4 linked regions of the Luteolibacter sp. Y139 genome follow. Each later gene encodes a partner of the first gene's protein in a complex. Links are inferred from orthologs where the notes say so. Each region holds a gene or a part of one and is shown on either strand. Other genes may lie near its edges. The genes, in order: WKV53_RS06130, nuoD, nuoB and WKV53_RS02215.

The links.
Region 2: the proteins of WKV53_RS06130 (region 1) and nuoD are in contact, whole or in part, in a cryo-EM structure (PDB 6ZJN), measured with the Thermus thermophilus proteins. The link is inferred for Luteolibacter sp. Y139 from one-to-one orthologs. Residues at the interface, in WP_096411122.1 of Thermus thermophilus: Ala224, Glu225, Gln226, Glu227, Ala295, Trp297, Phe298, Arg299; in WP_223903221.1 of Thermus thermophilus: Pro35, Ser36, Asp139, Gly141, Ala142.
Region 3: the proteins of WKV53_RS06130 (region 1) and nuoB are in contact, whole or in part, in a crystal structure (PDB 6Y11), measured with the Thermus thermophilus proteins. The link is inferred for Luteolibacter sp. Y139 from one-to-one orthologs. Residues at the interface, in WP_096411122.1 of Thermus thermophilus: Arg36, Val44, Arg45, Met46, Gly47, Pro48, Asn49, Arg50, Val51, Leu57, Gln58, Ala61, Asp62, Ile64, Lys65, Ile67, Phe68, Lys69, Glu70, Ile72, Val74, Glu223, Ala224, Glu225, His233, Thr234, Glu235, Tyr236, Ser237, Trp241; in WP_096411117.1 of Thermus thermophilus: Arg16, Glu17, Gly18, Leu24, Leu27, Val28, Trp30, Gly31, Arg32, Asn34, Ser35, Trp37, Thr54, Asp55, Ala56, Asp59, Ala61, Arg62, Phe63, Gly64, Glu66, Val67, Phe68, Arg69, Ala70, Ser71, Arg73, Gln74, Ala75, Asp76.
Region 4: the proteins of WKV53_RS06130 (region 1) and WKV53_RS02215 are in contact, whole or in part, in a cryo-EM structure (PDB 6KHJ), measured with the Thermosynechococcus vestitus proteins. The link is inferred for Luteolibacter sp. Y139 from one-to-one orthologs. Residues at the interface, in WP_126985484.1 of Thermosynechococcus vestitus: Gln8, Lys26, Trp29, Leu30, Pro33, Met34, Met37, Leu38, Leu83, Ile84, Phe85, Lys86, Glu87, Asp88, Val89, Leu90, Pro91, Ala92, Thr100, Ala104, Val107, Ile108, Phe111, Leu112, Tyr114, Ile115, Ile125, Ser126, Leu128, Phe133; in WP_126986108.1 of Thermosynechococcus vestitus: Gly6, Tyr7, Glu8, Tyr9, Phe10, Gly12, Phe13, Leu14, Ile16, Cys17, Ser18, Pro21, Ala24, Leu25, Ala27, Ser28, Leu31, Arg32, Pro33, Ser35, Arg40, Leu41, Thr42, Thr43, Tyr44, Glu45, Ile51, Gly53, Ala54, Trp55.

The regions. Positions count from the first base shown.
Region 1 is NZ_JBBUKT010000002.1:269,454-276,249, forward strand. What follows is about bases 3,442-6,390. They hold WKV53_RS06130 (complex I subunit 1/NuoH family protein), read left to right. Parts: upstream 3,442-4,254; coding sequence 4,255-5,526; downstream 5,527-6,390. Other genes in these bases: WKV53_RS06125 (NADH-quinone oxidoreductase subunit G), read left to right, coding at 3,442-4,242; WKV53_RS06135 (4Fe-4S binding protein), read left to right, coding at 5,538-6,104; WKV53_RS06140 (hypothetical protein), read left to right, coding at 6,117-6,290; WKV53_RS06145 (NADH-quinone oxidoreductase subunit J family protein), read left to right, coding at 6,313-6,390. Outside these bases: WKV53_RS06115 (glycosyltransferase), read right to left, coding at 1-1,157; WKV53_RS06120 (glycosyltransferase family 2 protein), read right to left, coding at 1,182-2,255; more of WKV53_RS06125, read left to right, coding at 2,485-3,441; more of WKV53_RS06145, read left to right, coding at 6,391-6,796. UniProt on the Escherichia coli protein: NDH-1 shuttles electrons from NADH, via FMN and iron-sulfur (Fe-S) centers, to quinones in the respiratory chain. The immediate electron acceptor for the enzyme in this species is believed to be ubiquinone.
Region 2 is NZ_JBBUKT010000002.1:145,637-152,396, reverse strand. The notes cover bases 1,801-4,713. They hold nuoD (NADH dehydrogenase (quinone) subunit D), read left to right. Parts: upstream 1,801-2,589; coding sequence 2,590-3,837; downstream 3,838-4,713. Other genes in these bases: WKV53_RS05635 (NADH-quinone oxidoreductase subunit NuoE family protein), read left to right, coding at 3,853-4,425; WKV53_RS05645 (sugar phosphate isomerase/epimerase family protein), read right to left, coding at 1,801-2,445. Also shown: WKV53_RS05655 (Lrp/AsnC family transcriptional regulator), read right to left, coding at 126-611; WKV53_RS05650 (alpha/beta hydrolase), read right to left, coding at 672-1,550; more of WKV53_RS05645, read right to left, coding at 1,564-1,800; WKV53_RS05630 (cadherin-like beta sandwich domain-containing protein), read left to right, coding at 5,731-6,760.
Region 3 is NZ_JBBUKT010000013.1:23,660-30,291, reverse strand. The notes cover bases 527-3,311. They hold nuoB (NADH-quinone oxidoreductase subunit NuoB), read left to right. Parts: upstream 527-1,543; coding sequence 1,544-2,080; downstream 2,081-3,311. Other genes in these bases: WKV53_RS24370 (rhomboid family intramembrane serine protease), read left to right, coding at 2,711-3,311; WKV53_RS24375 (NADH-quinone oxidoreductase subunit C), read left to right, coding at 2,092-2,661; trpA (tryptophan synthase subunit alpha), read right to left, coding at 624-1,418; dapF (diaminopimelate epimerase), read right to left, coding at 527-608. Outside these bases: more of dapF, read right to left, coding at 1-526; more of WKV53_RS24370, read left to right, coding at 3,312-3,415; rpsO (30S ribosomal protein S15), read left to right, coding at 3,510-3,767; WKV53_RS24360 (polyribonucleotide nucleotidyltransferase), read left to right, coding at 3,955-6,099; WKV53_RS24355 (SLC13 family permease), read right to left, coding at 6,542-6,632. UniProt on the Escherichia coli protein: NDH-1 shuttles electrons from NADH, via FMN and iron-sulfur (Fe-S) centers, to quinones in the respiratory chain. The immediate electron acceptor for the enzyme in this species is ubiquinone.
Region 4 is NZ_JBBUKT010000001.1:490,485-497,250, forward strand. Bases 1,389-4,307 are described here. They hold WKV53_RS02215 (NADH-quinone oxidoreductase subunit A), read left to right. Parts: upstream 1,389-2,603; coding sequence 2,604-3,011; downstream 3,012-4,307. Other genes in these bases: WKV53_RS02200 (RCC1 domain-containing protein), read left to right, coding at 1,389-1,602; WKV53_RS02205 (aspartate 1-decarboxylase), read left to right, coding at 1,692-2,039; WKV53_RS02210 (hypothetical protein), read left to right, coding at 2,206-2,514; WKV53_RS02220 (hypothetical protein), read right to left, coding at 2,980-3,357; WKV53_RS02225 (ribose-phosphate diphosphokinase), read right to left, coding at 3,835-4,307. Outside these bases: more of WKV53_RS02200, read left to right, coding at 1-1,388; more of WKV53_RS02225, read right to left, coding at 4,308-4,761; WKV53_RS02230 (sugar transferase), read right to left, coding at 4,838-6,247; WKV53_RS02235 (aspartate-semialdehyde dehydrogenase), read left to right, coding at 6,475-6,766. UniProt on the Escherichia coli protein: NDH-1 shuttles electrons from NADH, via FMN and iron-sulfur (Fe-S) centers, to quinones in the respiratory chain. The immediate electron acceptor for the enzyme in this species is believed to be ubiquinone.

The sequences.
Region 1 (6,796 bases):
GGGAACCAGGTGGGCGACCACCACGAACGCTTGAAGCGCTCCCATGCCCAGTGGCGCCACCACCAGCTGGCGAGTTTTTTGACGCCGGCGCGGTCCTCGGGGAACTCGTCGGCCTCGCGGTCGAAGAAGCAACGCGTGGCGTGGCCGTAGCTATAGAGAAGCTTCGACAGCTCGGCGATGGTGCGGCGGTGACGGTGGCGGACGATGGCCGTCGGCTCGTAGAGGCAGATCATGCCCGAGCGGATGCAGCGGAAGAAGATCTCATGGTCGCCGCCGCCAAGGGTGGGCGTGCCGACGTCGAGGGCGGGGTCGAAGTGACCGATCCGGTCGAAGAGTTCGCGGCGGATGGCCATGTTCGCGCCGGCACCAAGTTGGCCGGCGCCGACGAGGTTCCAAGGCATCGGTGCGCCGGGAGCGGCGGATTGGAGATAAGTACGGGCGCAACCGCGGCCAAAGCCACCGTAACGCTCAAACAAGGCCTGAGCTTCGGTTTCCAGCTCGGCCGGCTCGATGAGGCCGGTGACGAGGCCGATGGACGGATCTTCCGCGAAGACGCGGCCGAGGGCGCCGATCCAGTCGGGATCGACCATGACATCGTCATCCGTGTAGGCGATGATGGCTCCCTTCGCTTCAACGATGGCGCGGTTGCGGGCGTGGTCGAGGCCCGGGGTTTCCTCACGGACGTAGCGGAACTGGGGAAAGTGGTTTTGGACCAGCTCTTTGGTGGCCTCGGTGGCCGGGGCATTGTCCACGATGATGACCTCAAGCGGCTTCACGCGCAGGGCGGCGAGCGAAGCGAGGCACTTCTTCATGTCCTCCGGGCGGTCGCGGGTGCAGACGGCGACGCTGATGGTGGAGGCTGAGTTGGGAGCTTCGGGATCGGGGCCGTGCTTGCGGACGTCGAGCGGCTCGAGAATGCCATTATTGATCAAGGCGCGGCGGGCCATTTCGCGGCCGAGCCGAGCCTGTTGGCGGGCCATGATCCGGAGTCCGACGTCGCGGCTGCGAACTTTGCCCGAGACCACGGGAACTTGAATCACCGCGATCGGAACGCCGTGCCAGCGGACGAAAACGCGGGCCGCGCGGTAGTCGGGGCCGACTTCGACATCGCCGGGTGAAGCGAGCTCGTAGTCGAGGGGTAGGATGGGGAGTAACATGGGGAGGGAGGGGAGGTGAGAGGTTCAGGATTTCGGCAAAGAGCCGGTGGTGGCGATTGCCTCATGCCAGCGTCGCAATTGGACGGACTCGGCCCAGGAGGAGCGCTGGGGTTTCCCGGGAGTGTCGTCGGGGTCGGCGAAGCCGGGAGGGCGGTCGCGGGTGCCGGTCGCGATGCGGACGAGGCTTTTCAGCGCCATGAGGTAGAAGCGGCGGTTTCCGAAAAGCATGAGATCGGCCAAAACCGCCCGGGCCATCGAATGGAGGCAGGCGGTGTAATCGCCCCAGAGGTAGCATTTGGCGACGAGGTAGCTGTAGAAATTCCCGGCTGACCAGCGGTAGACTTCGGGGGCCAAGCCGGTATTGCGGGCCTTGGCGCGGGTCATGATGACCTCGTAGGAGCGGCTCATGCCCTCGGCATTCAGGCTCATGCAGTCGGCGATCTGCCGGTAGCCGACGAGGCAGCGGCGGACGAGGCCCACCTGATAGTGCTCTGCGACCCGGAGGCTGAGGTCCCAGTCTTCGCAACCCTGCACGCCACCTTGCTCGGAGCGTTCGAGGTAGTTTCCGATCTGGTGAAGGGCTGTAGAGCGGAACAGGGGGACACTGCCGCAGCCGACGAAATTCCTCAGCACCATGGGCCGCAGGACGCTGCCCTGGATTTCAAAGGGAAAGCCGGTGGTGATCTGTTGGCCGCGGGCGTCGATTTTCTCCGACCAGCAGTAGCACATGCCCATCTGCTCGCCTCCCGCTTCCATGCAGGCGACCTGGTCGGCGAGCTTTTCGGGGTGCCAGAGGTCATCCGCATCGAGCGGGGCGATGTATTTCCCGCGGGCTTCGGCGATGGCGGAATTGCGCGCGGCACCGACGCCGCCGTTTTTGCGGGAGATAAGTCGAACCCGGGGGTCGCGGGCGGCGAATCCGCGGGCGATTTCCGCGGTGCGGTCCGACGACTCGTCGTCCACGACGAGGATCTCGACCTCGCGCAACGTCTGATTGCACGCGGACTCCAGCGTCAGCGGGAGCCACGTTTCAGCGTTGTAAGCGGGGACGACGATCGAAACGACGATCTCGCCGGGATGCATGGGTGTGGGGGACATCGAGGGTGGGGAGACCCAAGGGGGGGATGTGAACCGGGTCGCATGCTATCTGTTCATAGCGGCAGGTTGCAATCCATAACTCTTGGAAATAGCACACGTAATCGCGTGGGGGCGGGGTGGCGGATTCCGGGCGACTTTGTGAAATTTTTCACAAAGTGCGCTTGCCGCTCGCCGGGGCGTTTTTCATAGTCCGCCCCGCCCGGGGTCTCCCCGCGCGCCTCCTTGCCCCATGAGCGACAACGCCGCCACCGCCGAAGCCAAGCTTCCAAAGGATCTCGCCGCCGAAAAAGGCCTGGTCAACGTGCAGATCGATGGGGTTTGGCTGCAGGTCCCGCGAGGGATGCGGATGATCGAGGCCTGCAAGCTGGCGAAGCAGGAGGTGCCGCACTACTGCTACCACCCGAAGCTTTCCGCCCCCGGCAATTGCCGCATGTGCCTGGTCCAGATGGGCATGCCGCCGCGTCCGGCTCCCGGCCAAGATCCGACCTACGACGCCGAGGGCTACCTGCCGATTGGCTGGATGCCCCGCCCGGTGATCGCCTGCGCGAACACGGTGGCCGAGAATATGGGCATCCGAACCACGGGTGAGCTGGTCGAAAAGTGCCGCGAAGGGGTGATGGAGTTCCTGCTCATCAACCACCCGCTGGACTGCCCGATCTGTGACCAGGCGGGTGAGTGCCGTTTGCAGGAATTTTCCGTCGAACACGGCCGCGGTGAGTCCCGGTTCGTCGACATGAAGGTGAAGAAGCCGAAGAACGTGGACATCGGTCCGCGGGTCCGGCTGGACGACGAGCGCTGCATCATGTGCAGCCGCTGCATCCGCTTCATGGACGAGGTGGCCGACGACGCGGTGCTCGGCTTCACCCAGCGCGGGACGCACACCACGCTGACGGTGCATCCGGGCCGGAAGCTGGACTCGAACTACTCTCTTAATACGGTCGATATCTGTCCGGTCGGTGCGCTGACCTCGAACGACTTCCGCTTCCAGATGAGGGTTTGGTTCCTCAAGGAGACCAAGAGCATCGACGTGAACTGCGGCACCGGTGCCAACATCACGATCTGGGGGCGTGGCAACAAGATTCACCGCGTGACGCCGCGTCAGAACGACGACGTCAACTCGACATGGATGCCGGATTCGCACCGCCTGAATTTCCACTACGTCGACAGCGACGCGCGTCTGACCGAGCCGATGATCCGGGCGGGTGCGACGCATCAGGCGAACTCCTGGTTCCACACGATCCGCACCACGGCGGAAGAATTGAAGAAATTCCAAGGCGGCGAGATCGCGATCGTGGCCTCAGCCCGCATGACGAACGAGGAACTCTTCCTCGTCCGCGCGCTGGCCGAAGAACTCGGCACGGGTCAATACACCACCGTCCCGCGCACCGGCGAAAGCGACGGCATCCTGATTTCCGAGGACCGCAATCCCAACACCACCGGCGCGAAGCTGGTGTGGCAGACGCCCGATCCGCACGGCGGCTTGTTCGCGATCCGCGAAGGTGTCCGCTCCGGCTCGATCAAGGCGCTGCTGGTACTGGGTGAAGATCTCTTTGAAGCAGGCTTCACGAAGGAGGACCTTGAGAAGCCAGCGTTTATCGCCTCGATCCAGCTCCTCGCCGGTCCGACCGCCGAGGTGAGTGATGTGGTGCTTCCTGGTGCCGCCGCTGCCGAGAAGCGCGGCTCCATGGTGAACGTCACCGGTCGCCTCCAGCGCCTGAACCGCGCCGTCGAGCCCTTCGGCGATGCCAAGGACGACTGGGAAATTCTTCGCGACCTGATCCTCGCGCTCCAAGGAGCGAACCCGACCGATGGGCCGGCGATGATCGAAGATGTCTTCAAGTCGATGGCCGAAGGCGTTGCGGAGTTCAAGGGGCTGACCCTTTCGAAGATCGGCGACCTCGGCCTGCCGGTCACTGAAACCGGCGTGAAGATCCCGCTGCTCGAAAACGAACGCGCCCGCAAAGCCGCTGGCCTGATCAACGGCTAATTTCCCGCCTCCATGGACCTCGTCTCCCTGCTTATCATTGTCGCCAAGGTCATCGGCCTGACCTTCATGGTCGTGCTGCCGCTGGTGCCGATCTCGGTTTACTTCGAGCGCCGCTTTTCCGCGATCATCCAGGACCGCGTGGGTCCGAACCGCGTCGGTGTGCCGCTGACGCTGCTCGGCGCGAAGAAGGACTTCTCATTCTTCGGCCTGATCCAGCCGATGGCGGACGGTGTGAAGCTTTTCCTGAAGGAGGACTTCACTCCCTCGCACGTTCGCAAGGCCTTCTACTGGCTGGCTCCGGCGCTGACCGTGGTGCCCTCGCTGGTGACGGTGTGCGTGGTTCCTTTCGGCGGTGACATCGTCGTGAATGGCGAGCACTACAAGCTGGTCATCGCGAACCTCGACGTGGGGCCACTGTTCATCTTCGCGATCTCCTCGCTGGCAGTCTATGGCATCACCCTGGCCGGCTGGTCCTCGAACTCGAAGTTCCCGTTCATCGGCGGGGTGCGCTCGACGGCGCAGATGATTTCCTACGAAATCTCGCTCGGTCTCGCGGTCGTGCCGGTGCTGCTCTACTACGGCGACCTCAATCTTTCCAACATCGTGGAGCAGCAGTCCAAGAATGGCTGGCTGCTTTTGCCGCTCTGGAATGAGCATGGCACCTTCCTGACGAAGGCCTATTGGGAAACCTGCGGTGGACAGTGGCTGTTCTGGGTGCCGGCGATGATTGCTTTCGTGATCTTCACGACCTCGGTCTTCGCGGAAACCAACCGCATGCCCTTCGACCTTCCGGAGTGCGAAACCGAACTCGTGGGCGGCTACCACACGGAATACTCCTCGATGAAGTTCGCGATGTTCTTCATGGGTGAATATGCCGCGATGGTGATCGGCTCGGCGATGGTGGTGACGCTCTTCCTCGGTGGCTGGTCGCTCGGCCCGTGGTTCGACAAGTGGGCGGCGAGTGTTCACATCGGCCCGGTCGGCATTGGCGGTCTCCTCAACATGGCCGTCTTCATGGGCAAGGTGGTGGCGTTCATCCTCTTCTTCATCCTCGTCCGCTGGACGGTGCCGCGCTTCCGCTACGACCAGCTCATGCGCCTCGGCTGGGTGATCTTCTTCGAAGCCGCGCTGATCAATGTCTTCCTGGCCGCGCTGGTGATCGCCGCGCCACAGTTCGGAGCTGCCACCACCGTTGGCGGGTTGATCGTCCTCGCCATCGTCACCGGAGCCCTGATCTGGGTGCTCAAGGTGTCCGAGAAGAAGTCCGTCCCGGTCTCCATCTAACTTTCCCATCCATGGCCGTCGTCAAAGTCACACGTCCGAAACTGAATGCCGGGGAGAAACTCTACCTCGGCGCGGTCATCAAGGGCTTCATCATCACGATGAAGCACGCCGTCGACTCGCTGCGTGGCAAGACCCGCGGTTCGAAGGACATGGAGTCCTCGGGTCTCGGCATCACGATGCAATATCCCGAGCAGAAGTGGGACGAGCACTTGCCGGAGCACTACCGCGGCGCGCCCGCGCTGGTGACGGACGAGCAAGACCGCGAGCGCTGCGTTTCCTGCCAGCTCTGCGAATTCATCTGCCCGCCGAAGGCAATCAAGATCATTCCGAGCGAGATTCCGTCCGACGATCCGTGGGCGAAGGTCGAGAAGCGCCCTCTGGAATTCGATATCGACATGATCCGCTGCATCTACTGCGGCATGTGTGAGGAAGTCTGTCCGGAGCAGGCGATCTTCCTTCGGAAGGACTACGCCATCACCGGCCTCAAGCGTGCCGACATGGTGCACGACAAGAAGAAGCTTTACGAGATCGGCGGCAAGCGAGTCGGCCTCGTCAACAAGTGGAACGAGCTCAAGTAACCCAATCCTCCCATGCGCTCCATCGCTTCCGCCATTATCGTCGTCTGCGGGACCTTCGGCATTCTCAATGCCCACCGTCTGGTTGCAGGTCCGGATCCGTTCGGCTCGGTGACCTTTGTGATCTGCCTTCTTCTGCTCGTGGTCGGCGTTGGCGGTTGGATCTATTGCCTGAAGAACGACGACTGAACTCCCTGCGCTTTTCTCCCTGATGCCTCTCTACCTCTTCTGGTTCTTCGCGATCGTCATGCTGCTTGGCGGGGTCGCGGTAGTCGCGCTGCGGAATCCCGTCGCGTCCGCGTTGTCGATGGTTGCTTCGTTCGTGGGACTCGCGGGTCTGTTCATTGGTCTGAATGCCTTCTTCGTGGGGATTATCCAGATCCTCGTCTATGCCGGCGCAATCATGGTGCTGTTCATCTTCATCATCATGCTCCTCGACTTGAAGACCGAGGAGAAGCGGGCGCCGAAGCTGGCTCCGCTGCTCGGGGGATTGGGCATCGTGCTGGCGTTCACGATCCAGCTGATCGGCATCCTTTCGAAGTCGCCGAACGTCGAAGACAAGCCTCTCGATCTTACCGCCGCTTCAGCGCATTTCGTCGAAAGCAGCCCGGGGATCTCGGCCAAGCTTGGCGCCGGTCACTTGCCCGACGTGAACCTGATCGGTGACGTGCTCTTCAACGGCTACAACCTGCCGC
Region 2 (6,760 bases), 130 kb from region 1 along the record:
CGTCTCCCCGACCGCGTAGCGGTCAAGCACGGTAGCCGGGGACTTCAGTCCCCGGACGAGAACCATGCGGAACACGTGTCGCGTAGCGACAGAGGAACAATTGCGGACGTGCCTCTGAATTCACCTCACGGCGAAACCGCCAACCGCTCCGGCCCCTGCGTTTCCTCAAAGATAAAGCCGTTCTCCTTGTAAGTCTTCAGCCGGAAATGCGTCGCCGTGGAAATCACCCCATCCAGCGAACTCAGCTTCTCGGAAACAAACCGCGCCACCTCCCGCAGGTCGCTGCCTTCCACCACCACCATCAGGTCATAACCACCGCTGGCCAGGTAGCAGCTCACCACCTGCTCGAAGCGCGCGATGCGCATCGCCAGCCGGTCAAAGCCGCCGCCGCGCTCCGGCGTCACCTTCACCTCGATGAAGGCCGACACATCGTCATCCCCGGCCACGTCCGGATTGATGACCGCCTGGTAGCCCAGAATCGTGCCGTTCCGCTCCCACTCGGCCAGACGCGCCGCCACCTCTGACTCGCTGAGCGACAAGAGCTCGGCGAGCTCCTTGTGGCTGTAGCGGGCTTGGCGGCGGAGAAGTTGCAGGAGCGGGTCGATCGACATGACGGCGCGGTTCTAGCGGGCCACCCCGCCCTCCGCAAGACCCACGACGCCCTCCCGCGCTCAGCGCTTCTCCACCAGGAAATCCACCGCCGCCTCGTAGGCTGGCTCCGGCAGATTCCACATCACATCCCCGTGCCCCAGATTCGGCAGCACCAGCCGCTTCCCCTGCCCCTCCTCACACTCCGCCAGCAGCCGTGCCGACTGATCCGGCGGGATCACCCCGTCCCGCGCCCCATGGATGAAAAGCAACCGCGCATCCGTCCGACGCACACTCTCGATCGGCTTGATCCTCCGCGGATCAAATCCCGCCGCACTCCGCACATTCGACCTTACCCACGGCAGGAACGGCACCATCGCCCCACTGTAAATCTGCCCCGCATGATGCCGCATGATCTGACTCAGATCGGCAAACGGCGCCAACAGCACCGCTGCCTCCGCCCGCGAATCCTCCGGCAACGTCTGCAACGCCACCGCCGCCCCCATCGAATACCCCCAGAACACATCCTTCCCACGCGACCAGCGATCCCTCTTCCGCGCCGCCTTGATCACCCGCAACGCATCATCCACCTCACGCATCCCATAGCTCGCCCGCTCCCCACCGCTCTTCCCATGCCCCCGCGAGTCCCAGGCGACGCAACGAAACCCCACCGCTGTTAGACGCTTCGCCACCGGCAACATCTGCTCCTTCGTGTTCCCGAATCCATGGAACAGATAAGCCGTGCCCACCTTCCGCACTCCCGGATTCGCAGGCAACTCCAGCGCCGAGATCACCACCCCATCCGCCGCTTCCACCTCGAAGTGCTCCGGCCTCGTCGCCGTCTCCTTCTCCCAATGCCCCGTCTCCACCACCCGCCGCGGCACGGTGAGAACGTCCGCAGCCCGCCGGGTCAGGCAGCCTGTCAAAGAAATGGCAGTCAGGATAATGACAAGCCGTCGCATGGTGGAAGCCCTATCAGAGCTTCCCGAGATAAGCGATGCTCTGCTTGATGCTCGCCATCGCGTCCGGCGACTGGTCCTGCTCCACGTGGCAGTGCACCACGCCCGCCTTCTCCGCCGCCGCGATGATCGGCTCCATCGGAATGATCCCGTTCCCCAGCTCCTTGAAGGAATCATCCGGGATCTTCCCATACTCCGGCAGCTTCAGCCCGGCCTTCAGGTCCTTCAGGTGAAGCTGCGAAACCCGCCCCGAAAGCTTGGTGATCAGCTCCGACGGATCGTGGTTCGCCACCTTGATCCAGAACACATCCACCTCGAACTTCATGTCCTTGCCGAACTCCTCCATGAAGATGTCATAACCGCGCTTCCCACCCTCCTTCGGCTCGAATTCGAACGCATGGTTGTGATACGAGAGCTGGATCCCCGCCGCCTTGGTCAGCTCGGCCGCCTTGTTCGCATTGGCCGCGATCTTCTTGTAGTCATCCAGCGTCCGCCGCTCGCCGTCCGCGAGGTACGGGATGACCAGGTGGCTCAGCCCCACTTCCTTGGCCTTCTCGATGATCTTCTGGAAATCGCTCATCGCGGCGTCCTTCGGGCTGATCACGCTGCCCCACTCGAAGTGCGCCGAATTCATCGCCAACCCCGCCGCTTTCGCCCCATCCAGCAGCGGCTGGCAATTCGGGAACCCGAACGGCTCCACCTGCTGGTAGCCCGCCTCCGCCACCGCCTTCAGCGTCCCGGCCGCGTCCTTCCCGAGCGCATCCCGCAGCGTGTAGAGCTGGATGCCGATGTTCTTGCGGTACTTGTTGTCCGGAGCGAGCGCCGCCAGCACTTGGCTGGCAGGGGTCAGGGCGAGCGACGAGACGGCAGCGGAACGCAAGAAGGTGCGGCGTTTCATAGTGACAAAGCTCGCCAGCCCGGAACGCCATGGCAAGCGCGCGCGACGGCATTTGCCGGATGCCCCGGACTTTGTGAAAATTTTCACAAACTGCCTTGCCCGGGACCCTCACTTGGGGCCTGATTCCGCCGCCGGGATTCCCCAATGAGCAGCTCTACGACCGAATACCAAGCCCCCGACGTGGCCGCGAAGGCCGCCGAGTACCACGAGGAAACGACGGACTTGATGGGCGAAAAGATGGTCCTGAACATGGGCCCATCCCACCCCGCCACGCACGGCGTGCTGCGCCTGATCCTGGAATTGGACGGTGAAATCATCACCAAGGCCGATCCGGACATCGGTTTCCTCCACCGCGGCGACGAGAAAATCGCGGAAAACATGCACTACAACCAGTTCGTGCCCTACACGGACCGGTTGGACTACCTCGCCCCGCTGGCCAATAACGTCGCCTACGCCTGCGCCGTGGAAAAGCTCATGGGCTGGGAACTCCCGCCCCGCGGCCAGGCCCTGCGCGTCCTCTGCTGCGAGCTCGCCCGCATTTCCTCCCACCTCCTCGGCGTCGGCGTCTGCGCCATGGACGTGGGTGCCATGACCGTTTTCCTCTACACCTTCACGGAGCGGGAAAAGATCTACAATCTCTGCGAGCAGCTCACCGGCGCCCGCTTCACCACCTCCTACACCCGCGTCGGCGGCCAGCTCCGCGACATGCCTCCGGGCTTCGAGCAGGCAGTGCGCACCTTCCTCGACGAGTGCGACACCACCATCGACGAAGTCTCCAAGCTGCTCGACAAGAACAAGATCTTCCGCGACCGCATGTGCGACATCGGGATCATCTCGAAGGAAGCCGCGATCGCCTGGGGCCTCACCGGCCCGAACCTGCGCGCCTCCGGCGCGACGCGCGACCTGCGCAAGGATCGCCCCTACCTCGGCTACGAGAAGTATGACTTCGACGTGATCGTGGCGGATGAGGGCGACTGCTTCGCCCGCTATCAGGTGCGGATGGAAGAAATCCGCCAGTCGATCAAGATCTGCCGCCAGGTGCTCGATACCATGCCCGAAGGGCCGGTGAACCTCGCCGAGGCCAAGAGCATGCTCCCGAACAAGGAGAAGGTCTTGATGTCGATGGAGGAGCTCATCCACCACTTCATCGTCGCCACCCAAGGCATCGATGCGCCTCCCGGCGAAGTCTACTTCGGCGCGGAAAACCCGAAGGGCGAGCTCGGCTTCTACATCCATTCCACCGGCGGCGGCGTGCCGCACCGGTTGAAGATCCGCAGCCCCTCCTTCTGCAATCTTTCCCCGCTGTCCATCCTGCTGCCAGGCCACATGATTTCCGACGTCCCGGCCGTCCTCGGATCGCTCGATTTCGTGATGGGCGAATGTGACCGCTGAACCTTTCCGACTGTCATGTCCCAGTCTTTGCTCGAAGATAACGTCGCCTCGCCGGAGACGCCCGGCTCGAAGTTCTATCCACCCTTCGTGCCCACCGCGGCGCTTGAAGTTGAGGCAGACAACCGCCTCGCCCAGTTCCCGGAGGACCAGAAGCGCTCGGCTGTCTTGCCGCTGCTCCACTTCATCCAGCACCACCACGGCTTCATCTCCGCGGAAGCGATCGAGTGGGTCGCCGGCCGCCTTGAGATTCAGCCGGTGAAGGTGCTGGAAGTGGTCACCTTCTACCCCGGCTTCCGCCAGTCGGCCCCGGGCAAGGTTCACTTCCGCGTCTGCCGCACGCTCTCCTGCGCCATGGGCGGCTCCTACGAGCTGATGGAAAAGCTCTGCGAACTCACCGGCATCGATCGCTCGCACTCCGACTCCCACCATCATCCGGTGACCGTCTCTCCCTGCGGCAAGTGGTCCGTCGAGTTCGCCGAGTGCCTCGCCTCCTGCGGCACCGCTCCCGTCTGCCTCGTGAACGATGACTTCCACGAAGCCGTCACCGCCGACAAGGCCCAAGGCCTGCTCGACCAATACGCCGAGTAAAATACTCGCCAAGGCTAACAGAAAGCAATCAGGCGGAGCTACGTACCGCCTTTGTGGGCATATCCTTCATACGGAATAAGGGCAGCGAGGACAGGTCCACCGGGAAAGTGCTATCGAGCAGCAGCAGCGGGAAATAGATAGATTCTCAAGGGAACGGAAAGGTCACTTGCAGGTGTCCACGGTACTGGGTAGGTAAAGTGTTGCCTTCCCATGAGATGTAAAAATTTCTTATTTCCGGGAGTCCTCCCCATACTGTTTCTCTTTTTCGGCTTTTACCAAAACGCGTTCGGCGTCGCCTCAGTGGCAGCGGGGGAAAATCACAGCCTCTTCTTGAAGGCCGACGGCACTGCATGGGCATGCGGGCTGAATAGCGAAGGCCGTCTAGGTGACGGCACCACGACCAGCCGGAATACTCCGGTTCCAGTGATGACAAACGTCGATGCGATTGCCGCCGGCTCTCAGCATAGCTTGTTCCTCAAATCCGATGGCACCGTTTGGGCTTCGGGCGAAAACGAGAACGGCCAGTTGGGAAATGGCAATACGATCGATCAAAGCACACCCGTACAGGTGTCGGGACTGTCGGGAGTGAAAGCGATTTCTGCCGGATCAGCCCATAGTTTGTTTCTAAAACAAAATGGAACCGTTTGGGCAGCCGGATTGAATAATCTAGGCCAGCTAGGAAACGGGAGTAACACCAATAGCAGCCTTCCCGTCCAAGTGTCGAACATCGCCGGCGTCTCGGGGATCTCGGCAGGCGACGGGCACAGTCTGTTTCTAGTCAGCGGCACGGTATGGAGCACCGGAGCCAACTCTGATGGGCAGCTAGGCTTGGGAAATACGACAAATCGCAATACCCCAGGTTCGGGACTGACGTCCGTGAGGCTTGTCGAAGCAGGCTTCAATCACAGCCTGTTCATTAAAGTGGATGGAAGTGCTTGGACTGTGGGACAAAACAATGCGGGCCAACTCGGAAACGGTTCCACAACAAGTCAGAGTAGCCCGGCTTCAGCCACCAGCGGGGTCACCGACCTCTCGGGCGGCAATGCTTTCAGTATCTTTCTCAAGAGTGGGGTCGTGTGGGCTGCCGGTAGCAATTCCAGTGGCAATTTTGGAAATGGGTCGACCGCATCAAGCCAGACTCTTCCAGTTCAAGTCTCAGGCCTTACCGGTATCGATGCCGTTTCATCTGGAGGTAACCACACCCTTTTCCTGAAAAGCGATGGATCATTCTGGGCCGCAGGCAAAAATCAAGTTGGCCAGTTGGGGGATGGATCCACCACGAACCGCACATCGCCGGTTCAGGTCATGCCGCTGGCCGTGGGCGCCCCCACCTCCACAAATATCACCGCTACGTCGGCCACGCTCGGCGGGAATGTTTCCAGCGATGGCGGATCGTCCGTCACGGGTCGCGGCGTTGTTCTTTCCCGGACCTCGTTCAATTCCAACCCGTTGATTGGAGGCACGGACGTCACCAAGATCAACGCATCGGCCTCAACCGGCGTCTTCACGGTGAGCGCGAGCAATCTCACTTCCGAAACAGCCTACACCTTCAAGGCCTTCGTCACGAATGCCACCGGCACCGTCTACAGCGCACCAGCGTCATTCACGACCCTCAGCAGCAACGCGTTGCTTTCCTCCTTGGCCCTATCGACGGGATCTCTTGTCCCGGCCTTCTCTAGTGGTCAGGCCCAGTATACCTCCACCGTTCCAAACGCGACTAGTAGCCTTCTTCTCACCGCGACTTCTGCGAATGCCAATGCTTCGATCAGCATCAATGGCGCCGCAGCCGCCATCGGCACCTCGAGCGGAACGCTATCCCTGATCATCGGCCGCAATGATTTCACCGTGAGCGTCACTTCACAGGACGGCACCAACATGGTTACCTACATGTTGACGATCTATCGATCCGCCCTTCCCCCCTCAGTGAACTCTCCCACTGCCACGGTGTCGGGAGTCTACACCCCGACTCTCGGAGGAAATGTCGCCAGCGACGGCGGCTCAGCCATCACCGAGCGCGGCTTTGTCTTTTCTGTCGCTTCCGTGAATGGCGACCCCCTCCTCGGCGGAACGGGCACTACCAAGAAGATCGTAACCGGCTCCACCGGCGTCTTCAGCGCCGGGATCGACGGCCTCCAATCGGGCACCACCTACGCCTACAAGGCCTATGCCACAAACAATGCCGGTACCGGCTACAGCGCCCTTGCGCAATTCACCACGCTCACCGGCCCGGATATCACGGTTCAGCAGCCCGCGGGAGTTCCGGTAGTCCCCGGCGGAACCAAGGCTTTCGGCACGACAACCAAGACCAGTCCAATCAGCCTCACCTTCACGATTT
Region 3 (6,632 bases), on another replicon or contig:
TCTTCCACGCCGCGCTCGTAGGAGCGGATCGCGATGTGGCCGGGGGCGAGGACGGTGGCGAAATTGGCGTTCGTGCCTGCCGGGGCGAAGCCCTTGTTGTAGCGGATCGCCGCGCCATGGCGGACGACTTCGGTGCCGGGCAGGTCGGCGACGAATACGACGACGTGCGGGACGCCGGTATTGATGAAACGCAGGGTCCCCTCGAGGCCGGGGATGTGAACTCCGGTGTCGAGCTTGAGATCCTTCGGCTCCGACATCGCGATGCGGACGTCGTCTTCCACGAGTTCAGCGGCGAGTTCGCCGGCGATCGTTTCGAAGGTCACGCGGTCGGGCGTGTCATCCATCAGCGCCGCTGTGAAGCGCCCGAAGCAGCGTGCGCCATTGCCGCACATTTCGGCTTCGCCGCCGTCGGCATTGTAGTAGCGGAACTTGAAGTCGGCACCGTCTTCGGCGGGCTCGACGGCCAGCAGGCCATCCGCGCCGACGCCGCGATGGCGGTCGCAGAGATGCTCGATCTGGTCCTTAGTAAGGGAGAGGGAGAGGTCGCGGTTGTCGACGACAACGAAGTCGTTGCCGGCACCGTTCATCTTGTAGAAATGCAGGAGCATGGTCGGAAAAGGTGTTTAGACAGCCTTGGTGGCGGCGATCAGCGGGGAAACAAAGTCGCGCACGGCAGCGGCGGCGCGGTCGGGATTGAGTTCGATCTGTTTCACGATGGCTGAGCCGACGATCACCCCGTCCGCTGACTTCGCAACCATGGTTGCCTGATCGGGAGTGGTGATGCCGAAGCCGACGCAGACGGGCACTTTTGCGTCCTGGCGGATCTTGGCGACTTGCTCGCTGATGCCTTCCGAGGGAGCGCCGTGGGCACCGGTCACGCCGGTGCGGGACAGGGCGTAGATGAAGCCCTCGGCGCTGGCGGCCAGGAGTTTCACGCGCTCGTCCGGTGTGGTCGGGGCGATGAGGCGGATGTGCTTGAGGCCTTCGCCCCGGGCGAGGTCGTCGTTTTCCTTGGCTTCGTCCGGCGGCAGGTCGAGCAGGAGAATTCCGTCGGCTCCGGCCGCTGCGGCGTCGGCGTGGAATTTCTCGAAGCCATAGGTGAAGATCGGATTGAGGTAGGTGAAGAGAACGATCGGCGTCTGGTGCGTCTCGCGGAACCTGCGGATCAGCTCCAAGGAGCGCGGCGTGGACATGCCGGCCTTCAGGGCGCGGTCGGCGGCCATCTGGTTGACGATGCCGTCGGCAAGTGGGTCGGAGAAGGGGAGTCCCAGCTCGATGATGTCCGAACCGGCGTCGGCGAGGGCTTTGATCACCTCCAGCGAGGCCTCGAAGGAGGGATCGCCAGCGGCGACATAAGCGACGAAGGCTTTCTTTCCTTCCGAGCGGAGCCGGTCAAAGGCGGCGTCGATGCGATTCATGGGCGCGCGGGGATAGGCCCGCCCGCCCGCAAAGGAAAGCTCGATGTGATTCCGGGAGCTTGTGAAAAATTTCACAAACGGCTTGAGAGCGGGGCGGGGGAGGGGCATCGTCCCGCCGCACGACCATGGTCAGCGATTCCACCCAGACCGCCCACGCGGCCTACGATTCCAAGATCGAAGGCAACATTATCTTCACGCGCGTGGATGCCGCGATGAATTGGATGCGCAAGAATTCCATGTGGCCGATGCCGATGGGACTCGCTTGCTGCGCGATCGAAATGATGGCCTCCGCGTGCAGCCGCTTCGACCTCAGCCGCTTCGGCATGGAGGTGATGCGCTTTTCCCCACGCCAGGCCGACGTGATGATCGTGGCTGGCACGGTGACCTACAAGATGGCCCTCGCCGTGAAGCGGATCTGGGACCAGATGCCGGAGCCGAAGTGGTGCATCGCCATGGGTGCCTGCGCCTCGTCCGGTGGCATGTATCGCTCTTACGCGGTGCTGCAGGGAATCGACAAGTTGATCCCGGTTGACGTTTACATTTCCGGCTGCCCGCCACGGCCTGAGGCACTCATTGAGGGCCTGATGAAGCTCCAGGCGAAGATCGAGAGCGATCCCGCGCTGGCGAACCAGAAGAAGGAGTTCATCGAAGACCTCGCCTGATTTCTTTTCCCATGTCCGCTGCCCAGGATATCGAAAGCCTTTCCGCGAAATTCGGCGCGGATGTCGTCGGAACGAAGGAATTCCGCGGCGAACACACGATTTGCGTGAAACTCGGCGTGCTGCACGAGGTGCTGGCCACCGCGAAGAAGGAGCACGGCTATGAGATGATCATCGACATCTCGAGCCTCGACCACTTCGGCGAGGAGCCTCGTTTCGAGATGGTCTATGAACTCGTCACGGTGGACGACTCGAAGCACCTGCGGGTGAAGTCGAAGGTCTCCGAGGATGAAGAGGTCCGGACCTGTACTGATCTTTGGGTCGGTGCCGATTGGCACGAGCGCGAGGTTTACGACATGATGGGTATCCGCTTCAGCGGGCACCCGGATCTGCGCCGCATCCTGATGTGGGAAGGCTATCCTTTCTACCCGCTGCGCAAGGATTTCCCGCTGGCCGGTCGTCCGAGCGAAATGCCGGATGTGGCTTTCACGGGCATTGCTCCGCTGGAAGGTGGTCCGTTTGTGACCAGCCCTGGCACGAATGACTCGGTGAAGCGCGAGCCGCGTGCCCGCGTGGTGAAGTAAGGTCGGCAGATTAGGTTCGCTATTTTCGATTCTCCACTCGTCCCGAGCCATGCACTCTCCGTTCGTGCCCGGACGGAGCCAGCGGTGGAAATGGTGGTGGGAGGATGTCCGCTCCGCGCGCTTCTCGCTCGCCTTGGCGGGGGTGATTCTGGTGATCGAGGCCGTGCTCGCCGTGCTTGGTGGAGCGGGGGCGATTCCGGGAGTCTATCAGGCGCTGGGATTGAGCCGACAGGGGATCCAGAGGGGCTGGATCTGGCAGATCGCGAGTCATGCGCTGATCCACGGGGTGTGGTGGCACGCCGTGCTGAATGTCTTGGTCCTCGTCAGCACTGGAGCCCGGGTGGAGAGAATCGGTGGATGGAGAACGGCGGCGCGGGTTTTTCTCATGGGAGCGCTGGCGGGCGGGGTGGCGTTCCTGCTACTGCCTGCGACGGAGTCTGGTATGGTGCTGGTGGGGGCTTCGGGCGGGATTTTCGCGTTGTTGCTGTGGCTCACGACGGTGTCCCCGCAATCGCGGATGCTGCTGTTGCCGCTTTCGGCGAAGAATCTCGGCTTGGGAGTTCTGCTCGCGTCGGGGATTCTTGCGGTGGCGGTGCCTTGGATGCCGGCGGGGGTGCTGGCTGTCTCACATTCCTGCCATTTTGGCGGGGCTTTGGCGGGCTGGCTGATGGCCCGCCGCAGCATGGGCTCGCCGGTGACCCTGGCCGATTTGCAGAAAGCCCGGGCCCGCCGAGAGCCCGGGGTAGAACCCTGAATCGGTGCTTGCAATGCCCTGAGAATCGGGTTTCCTCCGCGGTCCCGAGCAAGGGCGGACCGGCCAAGGTGGCTGGACTGAATTAAATATATCCATGAGCGAAAGCACCATCAACGTCGCGGACTTCAAGATCCACGAAACCGACACCGGCAGCGCAGATTACCAAGTCGCCCTGCTTACCCAGCGCATCGTCCACCTGACGGCGCACCTCGGCCTGCACAAGAAGGACACCTCGTCCCGCCGCGGCCTCCTCAAGCTGGTCGCACAGCGCCGCAAGCTGCTCGACTATGTGAGAGCCAACTCCGAAGAGCGCTACCAGAAGCTGCTCGCCGGTCTGAGCCTCCGCAAGTAAGACCCTTTCTCCCGACGGCCACGGTTCATCCCGTGGCCGTCGCGCATGAATACGGCGGGTATTATCAGGGAAACGTTTTCCCACCCGCCGCCGGACAGTCCCTTCGAACCCTTTTTACTCTGGGGTCTGTCCGAAACCAAACACCGCCGCGGCATGTCGCCGGGGCAACACACGAAAGACAGACAAGATGAATATCCATACCGTAACGAGCCAGGTCGGCTCGAACCCCATCACCTTTGAAACGGGGAAAATCGCCAAGCTCGCCGACGGCGCCGTCGTCGTGACTTGCGGCGAAACCGTGGTCCTCGTGACCGCCGTGTCGCAAACCAAAGTGAAAGCCGGCCAGACCTGGTTCCCGCTTTCCGTCGAATACAAGGAAAAGGCTTCTGCCGCCGGCCAGTTCCCGGGCGGCTACTTCAAGCGCGAAGGTCGTCCGACCGAGAAGGAAATCCTCACCTCGCGCATGACCGACCGTCCGCTGCGCCCGCTCTTCCCGAAGGGCTACCTTTACGACACCCAGATCGTCGCACTGCTTCTCGCCGCTGACCAGATCAACGACTCCGACATCCTCTCGATGAACGGCGCTTCCGCAGCGCTCGCCATCTCTGACATCCCCTTCGCTGGCCCTATCGGTGCCGTGCGCGTGGGCCGGGTGAACGGTGAGTTCATCATCAACCCCGTTTTCGATGACCGCGCCGAAAGCGATCTCGATCTCGTGTATGTCGGCAACAAGACCGACGTCATCATGATCGAAGGTGCCGCCAATGAGCTTCCCGAAGAAGACTTCATCAAGGCGCTGCACTTCGCCCAGCAAGCCGTTCAGAAGCTGGTGGAAGCCCAGGAAGAACTGGTCCGCCTCGCTGGCAAGCCGAAGCGCGACTACGCTCTCACCGTCGCCAAGGAAGAACTCCTTGAAATCGGCTACGAGATCGCTGGATCTCGCATCGAAGACGCCATCTACGCACCGTCCAAGGTCGAGCGTGGCAAGAAGGTCGGCGCTCTCCGCGACGAAGTGGAAGCTGCCATCAAGGCCCGCTATCCGGAGTCGAACGACTTCGATGTCGAGCAGGTCTTCGAATACATCCAGAAGAAGGCATTCCGCATCTCCATCATGGAGAAGGGTCTTCGCGCCGATGGCCGCCAGGTGGGTGATCTTCGCCCGCTCTTCGCCGAGGCTAACAGCCTGCCGCGCGTTCACGGTTCCGCGATCTTCGCCCGTGGCGAAACGCAGGCTCTGGGAATTTGCACGCTGGCTCCGGCCGACGAGAAGCAGTTCTTCGACAACTACGCCGGTGGTGAGGACAGCAAGCGCTTCATCCTTCACTACAACTTCCCTCCGTTCTCGGTGGGTGAGACCGGCCGCATGGGTGGCCTGAACCGCCGCGAAATCGGTCACGGTGCCCTTGCCGAGCGCTCGATCGCTCCGGTGATCCCGGACGTCGAGGATTTCCCATACGCCATGCGCGTGTCGTCGGAAGTCATGGAGTCGAACGGCTCCACCTCGATGGCCACCGTTTGTGCCGGCACCATGTCGCTGCTCTGTGCGGGTGTCCCGCTCAAGGCTCCGGTCGGCGGTATCTCCGTCGGTCTCGTGACCGAGTGGAACGAAGATGGCACGATGAAGGCTCACAAGGCCCTGCTGGACATCATCGGTTCCGAAGACTTCTACGGCGACATGGACTTCAAGCTCTGCGGCACCGATGACGGTGTCACTGGCTACCAGCTCGACCTGAAGCTTCCGGGCCTGCCGCTCTCGATCCTCGAGGAAGCCATTCACATGGCCAAGGCTGCCCGCTCCACGATCATCGCCAAGATGACCGAAGCGGTCTCCGGTCCGCAGGCTCTGAGCCCGCATGCCCCGCGCATCGTCTCCGTCAAGATCCCGGCTGACCGCATCGGTGAGCTCATCGGGCCTGGCGGCAAGAACATCAAGGGCATCCAGGCCGAGTCCGGCGCCGAGATCAACATCGAGGACGACGGCACCGTGCACATCTACGCTTCCAAGGAAGAAGGATTGCTGCGCGCGAAGTCGCTCATCGAGCGCATGTTCCAGGAAATCGAAGTGGGCAAGATCTACACCGGCAAGGTGGTCAGCATCACCAACTTCGGTGCCTTCATGGAAGTGCTTCCCGGCAAGGACGGCCTGATCCACGTGTCGGAGTTGGCCGAAGGCCGCACCGAGCACGTCGAAGACGTCGTCAAGAAGGGTGACGTGATCACGGCCAAGTGCCTCGGCGTGGACGAAAAGGGCCGCGTGAAGATGAGCCGCAAGGCCGCCCTTCGCGACGAGAAGGCCAAGTCTGCCGAAGCCGAAGCTCCCGCCAACGCGTAAGCTCGATTGCTCTAACAAAGGCCCGGTCTTCCGCGAGGGAGGCCGGGCTTTTTTGTGGCCGGGATCCATCTTGCCCCGGCCTCTGACGTCCCCTATCCTGAGGTAGTGATGGAGTCTGACCTGGTGCCGCAACTCCGAATCCCGCGGATCTACCTTCACGGGGTGGCGTTCGGAGCAATGTCCGTGAGCTTTCTGCTCACCATCGCGGTCCACAATGACTGGAGTCATTTGGACTTAGCCTGGGGAACGGTCGCGGTCTCATGGTTTCCCTCAGCTTGCGTCGAGCTGTTCCGCCGCGGGAACATCGAACGCGTTCTCGCGGCCTCCATCATCCTTCCAGCTCTTGTGGGTTGGGATATCGCATGCCGCTTGGGCCACTGACCGGGTTTCATCGTCTCATTCCACGGTGAGTGGCCCATGGCTTTCCGAAGCTTGATCGATTCTAAAGCGGAAGGAGCCAAGGAACCAACAGCACGGTCAGGATCATCACCAGGATTGTGAAAGGGACGCCGATTTTCACGAAGTCGCCGAAG
Region 4 (6,766 bases), on another replicon or contig:
CCAAGTCTCCAGCACACCTTGGCCCTGACGTCGGACGGCAAGGTCTACTCCTGGGGCGAGAACTTCACCGGCCAGCTCGGCCTCGGCGACACGACCGATCGCAGCACGCCGCAGCTCGTCCAAGGCGCCTTGGCCGGCAAGACCATCACAGTGATCTCCTGCAGCTTCGCCCATTCGTTCGCCCTGGCTTCGGATGGATCCCTCTATGCGTGGGGGAGCAACTACAACCGGATCCTCGGCGATGGCACCACCACCACCCGCCTCTCTCCGGTGGCGGTGAACACCGCTGGCACCTTGCTCGCCGGCAAGACCATCACCGCAATCAGCTGCGGCTACTATCACAACGTGGTGCTCACCAGCGACGGAAAGGTCTATGCCTGGGGATTCAATGGCAACGGCTACCTCGGCGACGGCACCACCACCGAGCGCTTCTCGCCGGTGGCCGTAAATGGCACCCTCACCGGCAAGACAGTGACGGCGATCTCGGGCAATGACTACCATCACCTGGCACTGACCAGTGACAACCAGCTCCACGCCTGGGGAGCCAATCTCTACGGCAACCTTGGAGACGGAACCAACATCGGTCGCTCCTCCCCGGTGCTCGTGAACACCAGCGGCGTGCTCGCCGGTAAGACCTTCGCGCAGATCTTCGCCGCCGGCGGAGCCTCGATGGTGCGGACCACCGATGGCAAGCTCTACACCTGGGGCATGGGCTCGGGTGGCCAGCATGGCAATGGGAATGAAGCAGACATCAACCTCCCCGCCGCGGTGGACATGAGCGGCGTGCTTGCCGGCCGAACCTTGGTTACGGCCAGCATGCAAGGCTATCACTCCCTCGTCATCGCCTACGCCCCGCCTGCTCCGGAAATCGTGGTCGAAAACGAGACCGGCACGACATTGGCCGCCAGCGAGGTCTATCGCCAGGACTTCGGCCCGGTCCAGCCGACCAAGCACAAGACCGCCGCGATCACGATCCGCAACACCGGCGACGACCTGCTCGGCAACATCGGTGCCACCATCGATGGCCTCGGCGCCGCCGACTTCAGCATCGTCAGCAGCAACAGCGGCACCACCCTCACTCCCGGTGGAACGCAGACGCTGACCATCACCTTCACTCCGACCACCCAGGGCGTGCGTGAAGCGACCCTCCACATCACCAGCAATGATGCGGATGAGCCAGCCTATGCGATCACCCTCACGGGAGTCGGCACCCAGCCCATCAGCGAGTGGCGCGAGCAGTACTTCGAGTCCACCGAAGACACCGGCAGTGCCGCAGACGACGCCGACCCCGACGGTGACGGCATCGAAAACCTGCTGGAGTACGCCACCGGAGCCGACCCCACCAAAAGCAGCACGGTTGAAACACCGGTTTCTCCACCGGTCGCCGGAATCATCGGCTTCACCTACACCCGGAACAAACTGGCAGCAGCCGACGTGATCTACACCGTCGAGTGGTCGGACACGCTCACGGGCCAATGGAGTTCGAATGGTATCAGCGAAACCGTGGTCGCTGACGATGGAACACTGGAAACCGTGGTGGCCACCCTCCCCGCTGGCTCGGAAGGAGCCCGGTTCGTCCACCTCAAGGTAACCCGCCCCTGATCCCCCGCGGGCAAGCGGCATCGGCGGGACTCTTTCCCGCCGCTTGCCGCTTGACGCCTGCCGGACGCATCGGTTTCTTCCCGCCCGCCATGCTCCATCAGGTGCTCAAATCCAAGCTTCACCGGGCAATGATCACTGCCGCCGACGTCGACTACGAAGGCAGCATCGAGATCCCCACCGACCTGATGGACGCCGTCGGCCTCTGGCCCGGTGAAAAGGTGCTCGTCGCCTCCATCACCACCGGCAACCGCCTCGAGACCTACGTCCAGCCCGGCATCCCCGGCACTGGCAATATCCTCATCAACGGCGGAGCCGCCCATCGTATTAAGAAAGGCGAACGAGTCGCCATCATGGCTTTTGGCCTCTCGGATGCTCCAGTCCTCGCCAAAAAGGTCGTCTTGGACGAAGAAAATCGCATTCTGCGCGACGGACGCTAAGCCCAAATCGTCAAGTTTTCGCTTTAAACACTACCGATCCCGTCATCCGACACGAAAGAGTCATTTTGTTTAAAATTATTTACTTGAGAAAACTTAACGAGTTTTTTGAATAGCGGACTTTTTTTGGGTCGCGCGAATGGCACTTTGCTGCTATGATCGCGCCGCTATGGCAACCACCACGAAACGCACCCGGTTTTCACGCCGGCTTCCTGATCACGTCACGGATGAACTCTGCAACGTCCTCGCGGAAGACAAGGTGTTTGGCTTCAATGACCTGTTCGAACGAGTGTTCGACAACCTCAAGGTCCGCAACGCCGTGAGCGGCGGCGAAGAGATGCTTCGCCTGCGCGCTTACGAGAAACTCCAGAACCTGGTTACCCGCGGCCTCGTCGAGAAAATCGGCAAGGAATACAAGGGCACCAAGCGTGTCCATGAGGCGTCGAGCGAGTACCTCGCCCAGCAGCAGGAAGATTGAGCCACGGGGGTGCCTCACCAGCACCCGTTGTTTGCCCTCCCTTTTGATAAAACCCGCGCCGCAACCCGGCGCGGGTTTTTTTTCTGTCCATGCCGCGCTCCGGCTCCTATCACCCGGGCCGGATGTCGTCCCAGTACCTTCCCGTTTTCATCCAGATCCTCGTGGCCATCGGCTTCGCGGCGGTCAGCCTCACCCTCAGCGTGGTGCTCGGCAAATCCGCTCGCCGCAATGCCACCAAGGACAGCGCCTACGAGTGCGGCATGCTTCCCATCGGCGACGGCGCCCCGCGCTTCTCGGTGAAGTTCTACCTGGTCGCGATGCTCTTCGTGATCTTCGACATCGAAGTGGTCTTCATGTACCCATGGGCCGTCCAGTTCCGCGACCTCGTCAGCGGTGGCAATGCCATCCCGCTGATCTCCATGGCAGCCTTCGCCGGCGTTCTCGCCGTGGCCTACGTCTATGCGCTCAAGAAGGGCGCTCTGACGTGGAAGAACTGATCGGGGCCGCCGCATCCGGCTTCCCCAGCGCCATCGCCGCAACCGCCGGAATCGGGATCGCCTGCCCGACCACGAAGTCTTCCAGCACCAGCTGGAGCCATTCGCGCGATGCCGTGATCGCCTCGATCACAATCGCGATCTTCCCGCCCTCCGCAGGCATGATGCGGTAGCGGTCGACGACGATGATGATCTCATCCGCCTCCCCGGTGAGCATCACCTGCACCAGCAGCATCTTCTCCTTGCTGCGGATCCGCAGCTCGGTGAGCTGGCCATAGCGTTCGATGCGGCCGGCGAGCATGCTTTTCGCCGCCCGCGAGGCGAGATTGTCCTTGAGCGCACCGAGCATGCTGAAACCTAGGGTTTTCCTGTGAGGGAAAGAAAGCCGCCACCGAGGCATCATTTTCGTCACATCGCCGCGATCGCGTAATGGCAGACCGGGGGAAAATCGGACATGCTCTGCGGCGTAAGGGATAGTTGCACAGCCCCCCATGCATTTGGGACACGGCCCTCGGACACTGGAACGGTTCCCCCCTCTAGTGTCCGGGGGCTTCCCATTTCGGGACCACGCGGCCGGCGGCAGAGCTGTTAGACGATCCTCCGCGATAGCGTAATATCAGCCGACCCGGAACAAGTGCACCCTGCACACGTCGGCTGGCAACACCCGGCACGGATTTTTCCCTCCCGCTCCTTCCGGGCAATTCCATCGGACACCGGTGCTCTCCCCAACGGTGTCCATCCAGGAATCTCCCGGAGGGCTCGACGAAAAAACGCCGCGCGGAATGGCGATTCCACGCGGCGTTTTCGTTTTGAGATTCGCAGGTCTTCAGACCTCGAACAGCGATGTCACCGACTGGCCGCCATTGATGCGGCGGATCGCCTCGCCCAGCAGTGGCGCGATGCCCACGGCCTGAACCTTATCGCCCGATGCCTGCGGCACCGAGTCGGTGGTGATGATTTCCTCGATCACCGATTTCTGGATCCGCTCACGCCCGAGGTCGCCGAGAACCGCATGCGACACGCAGGCGAAGATCCGGCGGGCACCGCTCTTGCCGAGAATCTCGGCGGCGGCGGTCAAGGTGCCGGCAGTCTCGGTCATGTCATCGATCAGGATCACGTCACGCCCTTCCACTTCACCGATCACATTCATCGCCTCCACGCGGGTGGCACTGATCCGGTGCTTGGCCACGATCGCCAGATCGACGCCGAGGGCATCCGCATACGCGCGAGCCATCTTCACTCCACCCACGTCAGGAGACACCACGCAGAGGTTCGAGGTATCCGGATGGCGCTCGCGCAGGTAGTGGATCAGCGCGGGCTTCGCGTAGAGATGATCCACCGGGATATCGAAGAAGCCTTGGATCTGCGGCGCATGCAGGTCCATCGTCAGCACCCGGCCGACGCCCGCGGAGGTGAGCAGGTTTGCCACCAGCTTCGCGGTGATCGGCACTCGCGGCTGGTCCTTGCGGTCCTGGCGGGCGTAGCCGAAGAAGGGCATCACGGCGGTGATCCGGCCGGCGCTCGCACGGCGGGCGGCATCCACCATGATCAGCAACTCCATGATGTTGTGATTCGTCGGCGGACAGCTCGGCTGGATGATGAAGACATCGTCCCCGCGGATGTTCTCGTTGATCTTGACGAAAGTTTCACCGTCCGGAAACGCCGTGACGTGGACATCGGCGAGCTTCGAGCCAAGGGTATCGGCGATGCGCTCGGCGAGCGCGCGGTGGGCGGTTCCACTGATCAGTTTCATGCGGGAGCGACGGGGCGGGCGCATCGTCCGCCGGTAGTGCCGCCTTCCTCAAGGCCAATTCCCGCCCCGCGGGGAATTACTTCGCTCCCTTGCCGAGCAACACGGCCGGAATCGTCTTCAGCAGGATCTTGAAATCCAGCCACAGCGACCAGTTGTCGATGTACTGAAGGTCCATTTCCACCCACTGCTCGAAGCTCGTGATCTTGTTCCGCCCGCCAGCCTGCCACTCGCAGGTGATGCCCGGCTTCACGCTCAGCCGGCGACGATGGGCCAGTTCCGAGAAGGCGGCCACCTCATAGAGCGGCAGCGGCCGCGGACCCACCAGGCTCATGTCGCCGGTCAGCACGTTGAGCAGCTGCGGCAGCTCGTCGATGCTCAGCTTCCGCAACCAGCCACCGAACGCGAAAATGCGCGGATCGCGGTCCAGCTTGAAAACCGGCCCGTCCATCTGGTTGCCATGCTCGGCCTTGATCTTCTCCAGCAGCGCCTCGGCATCCGGCACCATGGTACGGAATTTCCACATCCGGAAGGGCTTGCCGTAATGGCCCGCACGCTTCTGGCAGAAAAGGATCGGCGCTCCCGGGCTTGTCAGCCGGATCCCAATCGCCGCGATCAGCCACAGCGGCGAACTGCAAATGATCAGGAACAAGGCACCCAACCGGTCGAAGGCCTCCTTCGTCAACAGCTCCCAGCTCAGCTCCGGCGTCGAGCGCAGGACCAGCATCGGCTTGTTCCCGATCGAGTCGAAAACCGGCCGCGCGATCTGGGTGCGGATGAAGGACGCCGCGATCCATGCCTCCACGCCCTGCAGCTCGCAGGCCTCGACGGCTTGCGCCACCTTGTCGAAGGCCGTCCGCCGCGTCGCGAAAATCACCCGCTCCACGGTTTCCACCTTCAAAAGCTCATACAGATCCTCCACCGGCCGGGTGGAAAGATCGAAGCGCTCCACGATGTTCCAGCCACCGGTCGCTTCGGGGTCGAGTTCCTGGATCAGCTCGTCCAGATCCTCAACCGATCCCGCCAGCACCACCCGCTCGCGGCGGCCTTCGTCACGCTCCAGAATGACCATTCGCCTCCGCGTCACCCGGTCACGCAGCAGCAGCAGGAAACCCACGATCGGCGCGCCAATGCCCAAGATCAGGCGGCTCGCATCTTGCAGGCGGGAGAAAACCGAAATCAAACCCAGCACCAGCCCCATGATCGCCAGCGCCTTCGCGATCTGCTGGATCGCCTTGTGCCGGGATTTCCGCCGGACGTGCTCATAGAAACCGAAATGCTCCAGCACCAGCGGCGTGAACGGCACCGCGATGTAGAGCACCCAGCTCATGTCCGCCAGCATCGAACGCCCCCCCATCGGCTCCATCCCCACCAACCCGCGAATCGGATCGCGGAGGACCGATGCAATCCAGAACCCCAGCCAGACAAACGCAGCATCCAAGAGCTGCAGCGCTTGGACCGAGAAGGCCTGTTTGCGTCCGGTGGACATCGGCAATATGAGGAGAGGCGTGGGCGACTTCGGGCAGTCGCGCAGAGCTTGGCCGGACCAGCATTCCAAGGCAATCACGTAAACACGGCATCCCCCGCGACAGCTTCGTCACCCGCGCAGGCCATGCGGGAAAACACGCATGGCCGTGTCCCAGCCCCCGCTCACCCCAGCACGATTCTAGGGATTGCCATGCCGCCTTTCACCCCTACAGTCCCGCCCTCCAAATCATGAGCGAACCCAAGCACGTCGCTATCGTAGGCGCCACCGGAGCGGTCGGCGAGGAAATGCTACTCTGTCTCGAACAGCGGAATTTCCCCGTCGGTAAACTGACCTTGCTGGCCTCAGCCCGCTCGGCCGGCAAACGCATCCCGTTCCGCGGCGAAGACATCATCGTGCAGGAACTCACCCACGACAGCTTCGCCGGCGTGGACATCGCGCTGTTCTCGGCCGGCGGCGGCATCTCGAAGGAATTCGGCCCCTCCGCCGCAGCTGCCGGTGCCGTCGTGATCGACAACTCGT